3 regions of the Pantoea sp. CFCC18179 genome follow, and region 2 is predicted to be linked to each of the others. Evidence: predicted binding sites of a transcription regulator. Region 2 holds the regulator's gene; each other region holds the start of a gene.

Region 1 (4,200 bases), on a different contig from region 2:
GCACGTTGGTGACATAAATGCCGCGCGCACGTGTGGCATCCAAATTGATGTTGTCGACGCCCACGCCATGCTTACAGACGATTTTTAACTGCGGCGCTTTGTTCAGCAGTTCTTCATTGACGTCGGTGAAGGCGACGATCATTGCCACGGTTTCAGCCAGATGCGGTTCCAGCGCGCTGAGCGGCGCATCGGCCGGTAGCGTAATCAGTTCAAAACCGTGCTGTTGCAGCACATTGACCGGTGCCGCGTCGTATTTGGCGAATGACGGCGAAGTACAGATGACTTTCATGATTCTTCCCGATATTGAAATAAGAACAAATGAATAGGCGCGTGCATCACGCCAGGTCACCATAAATGGCGACCCTACAAAACCGCATTCATATGCGCGTTCGCACCCGCATTCATGTGCGCGTTCGCACCCGCATTCATATGCGCGTTCGTACCCGCATTCATATGCGCGTTCGTACCCGCATTCATGTGCGCATTCGTACGCCGTAGGGCCGCCATTTATGGTGACCAAACCGGCAGCGCACATGCCGATTACTGCAAATACTGGTTCACAATCTGGCGGATCTTCTGCTCTTCTTCAGCCGTAAAACTCACCGCATAACGGCTGTTACCGACATCCGAACCCAGCAGTGAAACGGCTTTCTTCACCGTCGCTGGCGGGAAACCGACGCTATACAGATCGGTACGCAGGCCAGTGATGTTCTCCTGCGCTTGACGTGATCCTTCAATATCACCCGCATGGAAATGCGCCCAAATGGCGTTGATCTCTTTCGGTGCCACATTGGCGAGACCGGAAATGCAGGCGCTGCAACCCTCAACAAACCCCTGGTGAATCAGCGAATCGGGCCCGGTCAGCACGTTGAAGTTTTCCATGCCTGCGGCAGCTTTGAGAAAACCGCTCAGGCTTTCGTAGCTACCCGCGCTGTCTTTAATGCCAATGATGTTCGGATGTGACGCCAGCGTGCGCACGGTTTCCGGTTGCAGTGTGTTGCCGGTACGCGCCGGAATGTTATAAAGGAACAGCGGTACGTCGATGGCATCGGCCACCGCGCGATAGTGCGCAATCAACTCTTCCTGCTTGAGTGGCACGAAATAGGGCGTGATCACCGAAACTGCATCCACCCCGAGTTTCGCCACTTGCTGACCCAGGCGAATGGTTTCACGCGTGGAAATCTCACCAATGTGCGCCACCACCGGTGCGCTGCCGTTCACTTCATCGACGCAGGTTTCCGTCACCGCCAGTTTCTCCTGCTCGTTCAGCACGAAGAATTCACCGTTGGTGCCGCCGCAGAAGATGCCGTTGCCCGCCGCCAACTGACGCTTAATCTGCTCGCGTTGTGTAACCGGATTGAACGCACCGTCGCGATCAAAGGTGGTGACGATAGCGGTTAATACGCCCTGAATTTTTTTGCTCATGATGTCCTCGATAATCCTTAGTGATTCAAAGCCGGAAACAGCGTCAGGTAGACGTCGCGCACGTCATTGGCGCTGACTTTCATCGGCACATTCTTCATCAGGCGCTGCACGTCGAGCGCGGCTTCCACCAAATACGGCAGATGATCCGGGCCGATGCCCAACTCTTCCAGGCTGGCAGGCAGCTTCAAACGTTGTACCAGCGCGGCGAAATACTCGACCAGCGCGTGGGATTTCGCTTCTTCATCCAGCGAGGTATCGGCATCAGGCAGCAGATCGTAAGCCTGAGCGAATTTACTCACCGCCGCAGGACGCACAAAGCGCATGCACGGTGCCAGCAGAATGGCATTCGCCACGCCGTGTGGCAGATGATATTTACCGCCCAGCGGATAAGACATGGCGTGCACCAGATGCGTACCGGCATGCGCAATCGACGCGCCGCCATAATAAGACGCCCACAGCATATTCAGGCGCGCCTCAAGATTACCCGGCTCTGCGAGGGTTTTTTCCAGGCTGGCAAACAGCTTTTTCATACCGATCAAGGCATAGTTGTCGCTGACTGGATTCGACACGGTGGCAGTGAAACACTCGATCAAATGGCACAGCGCATCGATGCCGGTTGAAGAGGCGATGTGCGGTGGCATGCTGGTGGTCAGCTCCGGTATCAGCGCTACATAATCGGGCAGCATCACCGGCGTAATAATGCCGACTTTGGTCTCTTTCTCAGGGATCGCCAGGATCGCATTCGGTGTGGCTTCTGAACCGGTACCTGCAGTCGTCGGGATCAGCAGCGAGGTGGTGCGCGTTTGCGGCTTCTCACCGGCCAGCAGCGCATCCAGGCTTGGCGCGCCATTCACGCACAGAATAGAGAGCAGCTTGGCGACATCCAGCACGCTGCCGCCGCCGACGCCAATCACCAAATCCACCTCGGTGCTCGGCAGCGCCGCGACAATTGCTGCCACATCGTGCTGGCTTGGCTCTGGCGGCACCGTGTTGACGATGCTCAGGCTGCTAATCTGCTGCTGCAACTGCGTAATCAGCGCCTTTACCGCCGGAATGCCTTCAATATTCTTATCGGTTACCAGCAACGCTTTTTCTTTGCCTTGCAGTAAATAGCTGAGGTCATTCAGCGCCTGAAAGCCACTGATCACGGTGCTATTGATATTCATCTCTTACCCTTATCGCGGTTTTTTCGTACTGAATGATTAATTTTGCTCAAAACAGTGCGAGGTCTGTCACTACAGTGGCTAAATTTATAGGACAAATTGATTTCAATTAATTTGATCTTGCTCACATATAATCAATCATGATTGAATATAATCATCACATCGCGGCAACAGCCGATCGAGGAGAGAGAATGACTTCACAGCCATGGAAAACGCCAGTGTTGGTGATTGCCGATGATTTTACCGGTGCCAATGACCCGGGCAGTGGGCTGGCGCGAGCCGGGGCGCGCGTGCATGTGCTGTTTGATAGTGCTACGCCTCACGACGCCACTGCGGCAGATGTACTGGTGATCAGCACCGACAGCCGCGCGGTTGATAGCGCAGAAGCGGCACGCCGCACCCGCGCCGCAGTACAGCAGCATCAGGCGATTGCTAACGATGGTTGGTTATTCAAGAAGATCGATTCCACATTGCGCGGTAATCCCGGCGCGGAAATCGAGGCGGCGATGCAGGCCAGCGGCAAGCATTTAGCCTTGGTACTGCCCGCTGTACCCAAGTTAGGACGCACCACACACAACGGTGAAGTGTGGATCAATCAGCAGCGTCTGACCGAAACCGAGTTTGCCAGCGATCCGAAAACGCCGGTTACCAGCAGTCATGTCCTGACGCGGTTGCACATGCAGAGCGCGTTGCCAGGTGAAACGCTTGATCTCTCCATCGTACGCAGTGAGCAACTGGCGCAGGTGCTGGCAACTAAACAGGGTTTGCTGGTGGTGGATGCCGAGCATGACGCCGACATCGGCTTAGTGATGGCCGCTGCCGCCACGCTGGAAACCCGTCCGCTGTTAGCGGGGGCGTCCGGTTTGAGCGATGCGCTGGGCGAATTACTAGCAGCCAAGGTGGCGCGTCCGGTGCTGGCGGTGGTTGGCTCGATGAGCGCCATCGCGCAGCAGCAGATTACGCGTCTCGCCAGCCAGCGTGATATCCGCGTTATCGATATTGATATCCGCCAGCTGTTTGCCGAACCGGCCTGGCCGCATCAGGACAATTGGGCACAGGCGATGCAGCAAGCGTTGCACGATGGCGCACATTGCGTGGTGCGTACCACGCAACATGCCGATCAGCGCCATGAAATCGATCGGCTTTGCCTCACGCATCAAGTGTCACGTCAGGCATTGGGCGAGCAGATTTGCCAGTTTCTGGCGCAGTTAACCCGCCGCGTTTGCCAGCAGGTGCAGCCCGCCGGATTGTATCTTTCCGGCGGTGACGTGGCGATTGCCATCGCGCAGGCCTTCGGTGCCAGCGGATTTCAGATTCAGGGCCTGGTGGCTGGCTGCGTGCCGCACGGGGTTCTGCTTAACAGTGAATTACAGTTGCCGGTGATGACCAAAGCAGGTGGCTTTGGCGACGAAAACACCCTGGTAGAAGCCATTCGTTTTATTGAGGAGAAGTCGAGTGAATAAAATTATCGCGATTACCATGGGCGATCCGGCGGGCATAGGCCCAGAGATCATCATCAAATCGCTGGCTGAAGGCGAGTTGGCCGGTGTGCCTGCTGTCGTCGTCGGCTGCGCGAATACGCTGCGTCGGGTGATGGCGTTGAACGTCACGC
Region 2 (4,200 bases):
ACCGTAATATTTGCGCGTCACCAAATAGCTCGCCAGCGTAATCACCAGCATAAACAGCAGCGTGAGCGATTCCGGCACTTCCAGCCGTAAAGAAGCTGCGGCGATCAGCAAACCGGCAAAGGTGCCCAGTGCGCGGTGCTGAATGCGCACGCGCGTGGCGCTGTAGCCATTCTGGCTGACGAACATAATGGTCATCAGAATCCAGTAAGGTTTGGGGATGTTGAAGAACAGCGCCAGCGCGCTGCCAAACATCAACATCACGGCGAAACGACCGGCGGTACGTAACGCCGATGATTTGAAGGAAAGATAGCTGCGCAGCGCTGGCAGCAGCGGCAAGCGGCGTTGGCGATCGGCCATTAAGTCACGCGTGTAGAGCGGCTTTTGGGTACGCAGCACGCGAGCGATGCGGCTGAAGTGGTACAGACAGAAGTTGCCGACCGGATTATCCGGATGCTGGCGGGCGATTTTCTCCAGCGCACCCAGCTGCTTCTCCATGTGAAAGCGATCCGGCAACTGGTGATAAAGAATGGCATCGGCGAGCACCCGCAGCCGCGCTGAGATGATTTTGGCGTTCCAGCGAATCACCGCTTCGGCGTGACTCTGCTCAACCAGTTTCTGCACTTCTTCCGGCTGGTGCAGGCTAACTGAGATGTGTTCCTGCAAATCCAGCGCCACCTGGAAGGCGCGCGTCAGACGTTTGTGGCTGTTATCGCGGCTGGCCGACAGCATGTGCATCTGCTGATAACAGACGGTAATCAGATCAACCGCCTTTTGTTGACGTGCCAGCAGCGGCGGCAGCGCTTTTTCCGGATCGGTTAACTGCGTCAGCAAGGTGTATTTGGCATCGCAATAATCCGCCAGCTCGCGATACAGCAAACTGAGCGATTCGCGCATCGGCTGCTCTTTCCACAGCCAAAACCAGAACCAGTTGAACAAGCCGTACCACAATGTGCCGCCAATATAGAGCAGCGGCGGCACCCAAATCGGCATGCGTCCTACCAGGCTTAGCGAAAAGATGGCGGCAATCAAGGTGGCTGGCAGTAAGCGGCCATGCAGCGGGCTGATTTCACCGGTGACGCCAATCAGTAGCGGCAACACCAATAAAATCAGCGGCAACGGCACGTGATAATCGGTGAGGTACGGAATCAGGAAACTGCCGGTGGCGAACAGCGAACCACCCACAATCAAGCGTTTGAAGAAGCGTTTGTGCGGCGTATCTAACCCCGCCATGTTGCAGCAGGCCGGCACTAAAGAGAACAACAGCCCTTTTTGCAGATCGCCAAACAGCCAACCGAGAGCCACAGGCAGGCACAGCACCAGCGTTTGCCGCAGCGCATAGTTAACTTCAGGATGATAGATGATTCGGCGCCACATCAGCTCATCGCAAATAGAAACGGCGCGATGTTGCCATCACGCCGTGGGTGAGAAGGAATTAGCGGGTGCCGTAAACGACGATGGTTTTACCGTGTGCGGAGATCAGATTCTGATCTTCCAGCATTTTCAGGATACGACCCACGGTTTCGCGTGAGCAGCCCACGATCTGACCAATCTCCTGACGGGTGATTTTAATCTGCATTCCGTCTGGGTGAGTCATCGCATCTGGCTGTTTAGCCAGATTAAGCAGCGTTTGCGCGATACGTCCGGTCACATCGAGGAAGGCAAGGTTGCCCACTTTTTCAGATGTCACTTGCAGACGACGCGCCATTTGCGACGACAGTCGCATTAAAATATCCGGGTTTACCTGAATCAGCTGACGGAATTTTTTGTATGAAATTTCAGCCACTTCGCAGGCAGACTTCGCACGTACCCAAGCACTGCGTTCCTGGCCTTCTTCGAAAAGACCGAGTTCGCCGATGAAATCTCCCTGATTAAGGTAGGAGAGAATCATCTCTTTGCCTTCTTCATCTTTAATCAGTACCGCTACGGAACCTTTCACGATGTAGTACAGCGTTTCCGCTTTCTCACCCTGATGGATGAGCGTGCTTTTTGACGGATATTTGTGAATATGGCAATGGGACAGGAACCATTCGAGTGTAGGGTCTGTTTGCGGTTTGCCGAGAACCATTCGCTATTATCCTCTGTTGTAATCGTGCCCAAAAATACAGGGGGCATTTTTCCCTGTCAGGCGGTTTAATCGTCGAGCGTTTCCTAATGAAGGAAAATTTATTCCGGGGTGACTCTTAAGCTACGCTTTTGATTCTTCCCGCCTTCGTCGGTTAGGACGAAAATATTTTCAGCACTGTTTGTAGCACAGCTTTTGCGAGCTGTCTTGTGTTGTCTCGCTTCAGCAGAAGGGGGATTTCTCTGGATTGCCGTTTGTCATGTGAAAGCGTACTCTGACGGCAAAACCGCCGCTTCAGGAGAAAGAATAATGCAGGCACGAGTGAAATGGGTGGAAGGGCTTACCTTTCTCGGAGAATCCTCATCCGGCCATCAGGTATTAATGGACGGTAATTCCGGTGATAAAGCGCCAAGTCCAATGGAGATGGTGTTGATGGCAGCCGGCGGCTGTAGCGCGATTGACGTGGTGTCGATTCTGCAAAAAGGGCGTAGCGATGTCGCCGATTGCGAAGTGAAACTCACCTCTGAACGTCGTGAAGAAGCGCCACGTATTTTTACGCACATTAACCTGCATTTTATTGTCAGCGGCAAAGCGTTGAGCGATAAAGCGGTGGCGCGCGCAGTTGATCTGTCAGCGGAAAAATATTGTTCGGTGGCTATTATGCTGGGCAAAGGCGTTGAAATCACCCACAGCTATGAAGTGATTGAGCTTTAGCTCGATTGTAGCGGCGCGATTTATCGCGTTCAGTTGATGGTAAAAGGTCAACATAACGCAATAAATTGCGCCGCTACATAATCACTGCACTCACTCAATTCGCTTGCCTTCAATCAGGCGCTGCACCAGCGGCAACATAATCAACTCCATCGCCAGGCCCATTTTTCCGCCCGGCACCACCAAAGTGTTGATGTGGGAGATAAACGATCCCTGAATCATCGCCAGCAGATAAGGGAACGCAATCCCTTCCAATCCACGGAAATGAATCACCACAAAGCTTTCGTCGAGCGACGGAATTTCACGCGCGGCAAACGGGTTTGAGGTATCCACCGTTGGCACACGCTGGAAGTTGATGTGAGTACGCGAGAATTGCGGCGTGATGAAGTTGATGTAATCCTCCATCGAACGCACCACTGAATCCATCACCGCTTCCCGCGAATGTCCACGTTCGCTGGTGTCGCGCACCAGCTTTTGAATCCACTCAAGGTTAACAATTGGCACCACGCCAACAAGTAGATCTACATGTTCCGCCACGTTGTGTGGCTGCGTCACCACGCCGCCGTGCAAACCTTCATAAAACAGCACATCGGTGTTTTCCGGCAGCGGTTGCCACGGCGTAAAGGTGCCCGGCACCTGATTCCACGGTACGGCTTCATCGTAGGTGTGCAAATACTTGCGCGATTCGCCCAGTCCAGTTTGGCCGTAATGCTTGAACGTCTGCTCCAGCAAACCAAAGTCATTGGCTTCCGGGCCGAAATAACTGATGTGGCGCCCGAGATCGCGCGCTTTGCGGATCGCCATGTCCATTTCTGGACGCGTATAGCGATGGAAACTGTCGCCTTCCACTTCCGCGGCATGCAGATTTAACTGCTGGAAAATCTTACGGAAGGCAAGGCTGGTGGTGGTGGTTCCGGCACCGCTGGAACCGGTAACCGCAATAATTGGATGCCTGGCTGACATAACAGAGCTCCCTGTGAAGTCCGGCGATGAGCATTGTTACCACGAATTGCCGCGCGGCGCATTAGCCGCGAAATTCACTCTTCGGCATGATATTGATGGATTCGTGCAGCTCCGACCATACCAGCACTACCTCGCCGCGCTCAAGTTGGCGGCGCACATCGGCGACTTTCTGTGACAGGCTGCGTTCCTGTTCGCCGTAATCTGTGCCTTCACGCAGCACGAAGGTTTCAATCAGGTTTTCCAGCGTTTCCGCTTCAAGCTGCTGCCAGGGAATAATCACAATTACACATCCAAATAGGTAGAGAGCCAATCCGGCACGCGTTGTTCCAGCCACATTTGCGGTTTCAGCAACGTGCCGCCAACAAAGCCGACGTGGCCACCTTGCTGGGTCAGTTGATATTGCGTTGAGGCTGACAATTGATGCGGCTGCGGAATCACGGCGTCGGTCATAAAGGGATCGTCCT
Region 3 (4,200 bases), on a different contig from region 2:
AAATGGCGACCCTACAAAACCGCAGAATGTAGGGTCGCCAGTTATGGTGACCAACCAAATCAACTCTGAAACTGAATCGGGCCGCCCTGCTCCAGCGCGCGTTGCCAGGCGGCGCGTTGCTGCATGGTTTCCAGCCAGCGGGCGGTGGCGGGCATTTCACGCAGGGAACCGCGCATTTGCAGCGCCAGCAGCGGGAAACTCATCTGCACATCGGCAATGCTAAAACGTGCACCGGCAAAAAAACGATGCTGGCTGAGATGCTGTTCGATCACGCTGCCGTGCAACGCCAACTGTTTATTCAGCCACGCTTTTTGAATGCCTTTGCTTAACGCGATGCCCGCCGGACGCAGCAGCCACGGCACCGGCTTCTTGCCAAATTGCGCGAACACCAGTTTCATCACCAGCAGCGGCATCAGCGAACCTTCAGCGTAATGCAGCCAGTACCGCGCCTGAATCTGCTCCTCTTCATCGGTTAGTGCCAGTTGGTGCTCGCTGTCGTATTTCAATTGCAGATATTCGAGAATCGCGCCCGATTCGGCGATCACCCGGTTGCCGTCGGTGATCACCGGCGATTTGCCCAACGGATGCACCTTCTTTAATGAATCCGGCGCCAGCAAGGTGTTTTCTCGCTGATAACGTTTGATTTGATACGGCACCGACAGCTCTTCCAGCAGCCATAAAACGCGGTGCGAACGGGAATTTTCCAGATGGTGAACGGTGATCATGCGGTTTTCCTTGCCGGTAAATGTTTCCCGGCAAGTATAGCGGATGCGGGCTTAACGCTTCTGTTCGTCTTGTTCAGGATCGAGCAACACCGCGCCGGAACCTTGCTCGCCCAAACGGTCACCCGGATTACGCAGCGGGCAATCGCGCATCGATAAACAGCCGCAGCCGATGCATCCGTCCAGATCGTTACGCAACCGCGTCAAGGTTTCGATGCGTTTATCCAGCTCTTCGCGCCAATGCTGGGTTAGCGCGTCCCACTCTTGCGTCGACATGCGCTTGTTGGCTGGCACGTGATTCAAACTGTCGCTGACCGTTGCCAGCGGAATGCCGATGCGTTGGGCAATCTTGATAATCGCCACGCGGCGCAACACATCGCGGCTATAACGCCGTTGATTGCCGCCGTTACGCGAACTAAAAATCAAGCCTTTGGTTTCGTAGAAGTGCAGCGCCGAGACCGCCACGCCGCTGCGCTTCGCCACTTCACCGGGCGTCAGCACCGGCTTCGGGTAATTGCGTTCTTTTTTCATTTAGGGCCTTTACCTCAAGTTAACTTGAGGAATTATACTCGCACCCCAGCAAAACTTCGAATTTCTCACCAGGCAAAAAACCATCAGAAGGATGAGGCTATGATGCAACAGGAAATCATTCATTCACTGACTCACTGGATCGATCAGAATCTGGATAAAGCGCTGTCGATTGATGAAGTCGCGGCAAAATCCGGTTATTCAAAATGGCACCTGCAACGTATGTTCCGTGCAGTCACGAAACAAACGCTGGGTGGCTATATTCGCGAACGCCGCCTGACATTGGCTGCTGAAGCGCTGCGCCAGACGCAACGCCCGGTATTCGATATCGCCATGCAGTACGGTTATGACTCGCAGCAGACGTTCTCGCGCGTGTTCCGTCGTCAGTTCTCGCAAACGCCAACTGCCTATCGCCACACCATGCGCCGCCAGGCGATGATTCAGCGTCCACGCTTGCTGAGTTTTGATTGCGCCGACAACAACATGAACAGTTTTGCCCAGCGCACCACCGGCGAGTGCTGCCCGGTTAGCTGACCTTTTCTGCGCGCCCTTCGCGGGCGCACCTCTTTTTGCCCGCCTTCTCCCGCAATTACCTATCTCGCTTCGATAAAAAATTTTCTACCATACCAGGTATAAATTTTGTTCAAAATTTAAAATCGAGTGATATAATGTGAGCCAAATCACACTTTCCACTATGCCGTAGACGGCCAGAAGGGCCTCCCTGACCTTCCTTCTTTGCCGCCAGTGATGTCGATCGAATGTCGGGGATATCACTGATTTAAGAGGCTTTAGAGATGGCTACGTTAACCACCAGTTTGATTGTTATGCGCTGGGAATTGCTGAGTGCGGTAATGATGTTCTTCGCCAGCACCATGAAAATTCGACTGCGTCAAAACAGTCATCACGTGATGGCGCTGCTGTGCGGTGGCATTGGTGTTGGCATGTCTTGCTGGTTCGTGACCGGCCTGCTCGGTATTACTTTGAGCATGGAGAATTTGCACAACTTTATGGAAATCTCCAAAAACGCCTTTATTCAGGTGATGAGCCAGACGCCAACCGATTGGCCGATGCCTTAATCGCCGCCAATAAAAAACCCCGCATCTGCGGGGTTTTTTATTTTGCTGTGTGATTATCAAATTTTCTTCAATACGGCGGGAATCGCGACTTCGCCCACCGAGACGCCCGGTATCTTTGCACCGCGACGATCCTGAATCCACATATCACCCATCATCTGATTAAGTCCCCGATCCAAACCGGTCACCAATCCTGCACCCGGCGTAAAGGTCAGTTCGCCGAAGTAGATCTGCTCGCCATCGATGTACCAATCCACGCGGACGTAATCGAAATCACTCGCCAGCTTTTTGCTTAAATCTAACGCGTGCTGTAACTGCGCCATTTGTTTCGACACATCCAGCCCGGTATCACGAATTTTGTGATACGCCTCGTTGAGGTTGTTGACGTAAAAATTCATCGACAACAGCGGATTGCAGCGGTTGTAGATCACCTGCAACACATATTCAAAGTTGCCATCGCGCTTGTTGAACATGTGGAATTTGTAATCAATTGGCGCAGTTTTACCATCGCCAATGTACTGCTCCACCAGAATGCGCGGCTTAATGTAGCGATAGTGAATCTCACGCGCTTCATTGGCGAAATCGGTTTTCAGCCAGCGATGACAATCGCTGATGATCTGCTGTTTCTTCAATGCATCCGGTTCTTCCAGCAGGATCTCTACCATGTTGGAACCGTGATTCGGCTTGATAACGGTATTTTTCCAGCGTGGCAGCGTGTGCAGCGAGCTAGGATCGCTGGTTTCATACACCAGCGGGATCAGGTATTCGCTGCCCACTTTCTCGGCGATGTATTCGCGCACCGAATATTTATCCGACAGACGACCATAAATCTGGTAATCGCCGTGAACGAATTTGCGGTACATCACTTTCTCATTGAAGACCTTTGGCTCACGCAGGTTTGGCAATTTGCGAAACTTGTGAAAATAGTAAATCCGGTCCTGGTAAGACCAAGGCATCTTCTTGATGAAATACTGCAAACTTCTTCTGAGTTCATCTTTCAACTTGAGCATATCGGACCTCATTTGTAGGTTTTGTAGTTGAGTGAGGAAACTTGAATCTTTTGGATGACGCCGTTTTTGAAGAAGTAATTCATTACGGTAAGGGACAGCAATTCTGAGATGAAGACGCTCCAGGCGGCACCCATGATGCCGTAGCCCTGAATCAGCCACCATGAAAGCGGCAGACTGATCACCATCAGGCAAACGATTTTCTTCAGCAGATAATTGAACCCGCCCTCTTTGACCATGTAGCGATACGCTACAGTGCCCATCGCCGAAAAGCAGGTTGCTAACGACAACAACGTAATGAGACTTCCTGACTGTGTGTACTCGTGACCATACAAAGCGATGATGATTTTTTCGCCGTACATCGCGATCATCGCTAACAACAACAATGAAACACCCATGACATAGCCATTAAGCCGCGCGGTGAGCTTGATGGCGGCTTCTCCACGCTCGCGGAAAATTTCCGAAAAGCAGGAAGTGATGATGGCCACGGGGATGAAAATCCATGAAGCCGAAATAGTATTCGCCGCGGCAAATAAACCGAGGTCACGCGCCGAAGCGATACCGGCTAAGAACATCTGCGCCGCTTTGACCTGCACCGAGATAAAGATGCTGGAGATCGCCAGCGGCAATCCGGCGTACAGCAGATAGCGCCAATAGGTGTTGCGCTTATCCTGCGGCGGCGCGATGTCCTGATTTTCGCGATAGAAGTTGAAGCGTTTGATGACGTAAGGCACCAGCGTGACCGCCACAATCGACACCGTCAGCCACAGCGGATTGAGATGTAGCCAGGCAATGGTGAAACTTAAACTGAAGCCCAGCAGCAAACCGACTGAGTTGGCGATGGTGTTGAGTCGCGAGGCTAAACGCGCG

Evidence for each region. The regulator CRP, encoded in region 2, controls carbon source genes, mostly activating them, when cyclic AMP is high. The targets are predictions, from matches to a motif close to ATGTGANNNNNNTCACAT.
Region 1: a site for CRP is predicted at 2,701-2,718, ahead of ACPUC7_RS17230 (iron-containing alcohol dehydrogenase). Genes of this name have one in related genera too.
Region 3: a site for CRP is predicted at 1,919-1,936, ahead of ACPUC7_RS10085 (YjcB family protein). Genes of this name have one in related genera too.

What each region holds. Positions count from the first base shown of each region.
Region 1 covers NZ_JBNBPM010000009.1:106,465-110,664, forward strand. Annotated here, with positions in the region: gene ACPUC7_RS17215 (phosphoglycerate dehydrogenase) at 1-289, opposite strand, end outside; gene ACPUC7_RS17220 (hypothetical protein) at 355-498, shown strand; gene ACPUC7_RS17225 (dihydrodipicolinate synthase family protein) at 541-1,425, opposite strand; gene ACPUC7_RS17230 (iron-containing alcohol dehydrogenase) at 1,443-2,591, opposite strand; gene dtnK (D-threonate kinase) at 2,780-4,051, shown strand; gene ACPUC7_RS17240 (D-threonate 4-phosphate dehydrogenase) at 4,044-4,200, shown strand, end outside.
Region 2 covers NZ_JBNBPM010000019.1:65,711-69,910, forward strand. Annotated here, with positions in the region: gene ACPUC7_RS22725 (YccS/YhfK family putative transporter) at 1-1,374, opposite strand, end outside; gene crp (cAMP-activated global transcriptional regulator CRP) at 1,433-2,065, opposite strand; gene ACPUC7_RS22735 (OsmC family protein) at 2,372-2,776, shown strand; gene ACPUC7_RS22740 (phosphoribulokinase) at 2,867-3,736, opposite strand; gene ACPUC7_RS22745 (YheU family protein) at 3,798-4,016, opposite strand; gene ACPUC7_RS22750 (hydrolase) at 4,019-4,200, opposite strand, start outside.
Region 3 covers NZ_JBNBPM010000004.1:113,204-117,403, reverse strand. Annotated here, with positions in the region: gene ACPUC7_RS10100 (glutathione S-transferase family protein) at 60-725, opposite strand; gene soxR (redox-sensitive transcriptional activator SoxR) at 777-1,253, opposite strand; gene soxS (superoxide response transcriptional regulator SoxS) at 1,353-1,784, shown strand; gene ACPUC7_RS10085 (YjcB family protein) at 2,045-2,326, shown strand; gene ACPUC7_RS10080 (ATP-grasp fold amidoligase family protein) at 2,383-3,333, opposite strand; gene ACPUC7_RS10075 (oligosaccharide flippase family protein) at 3,342-4,200, opposite strand, start outside.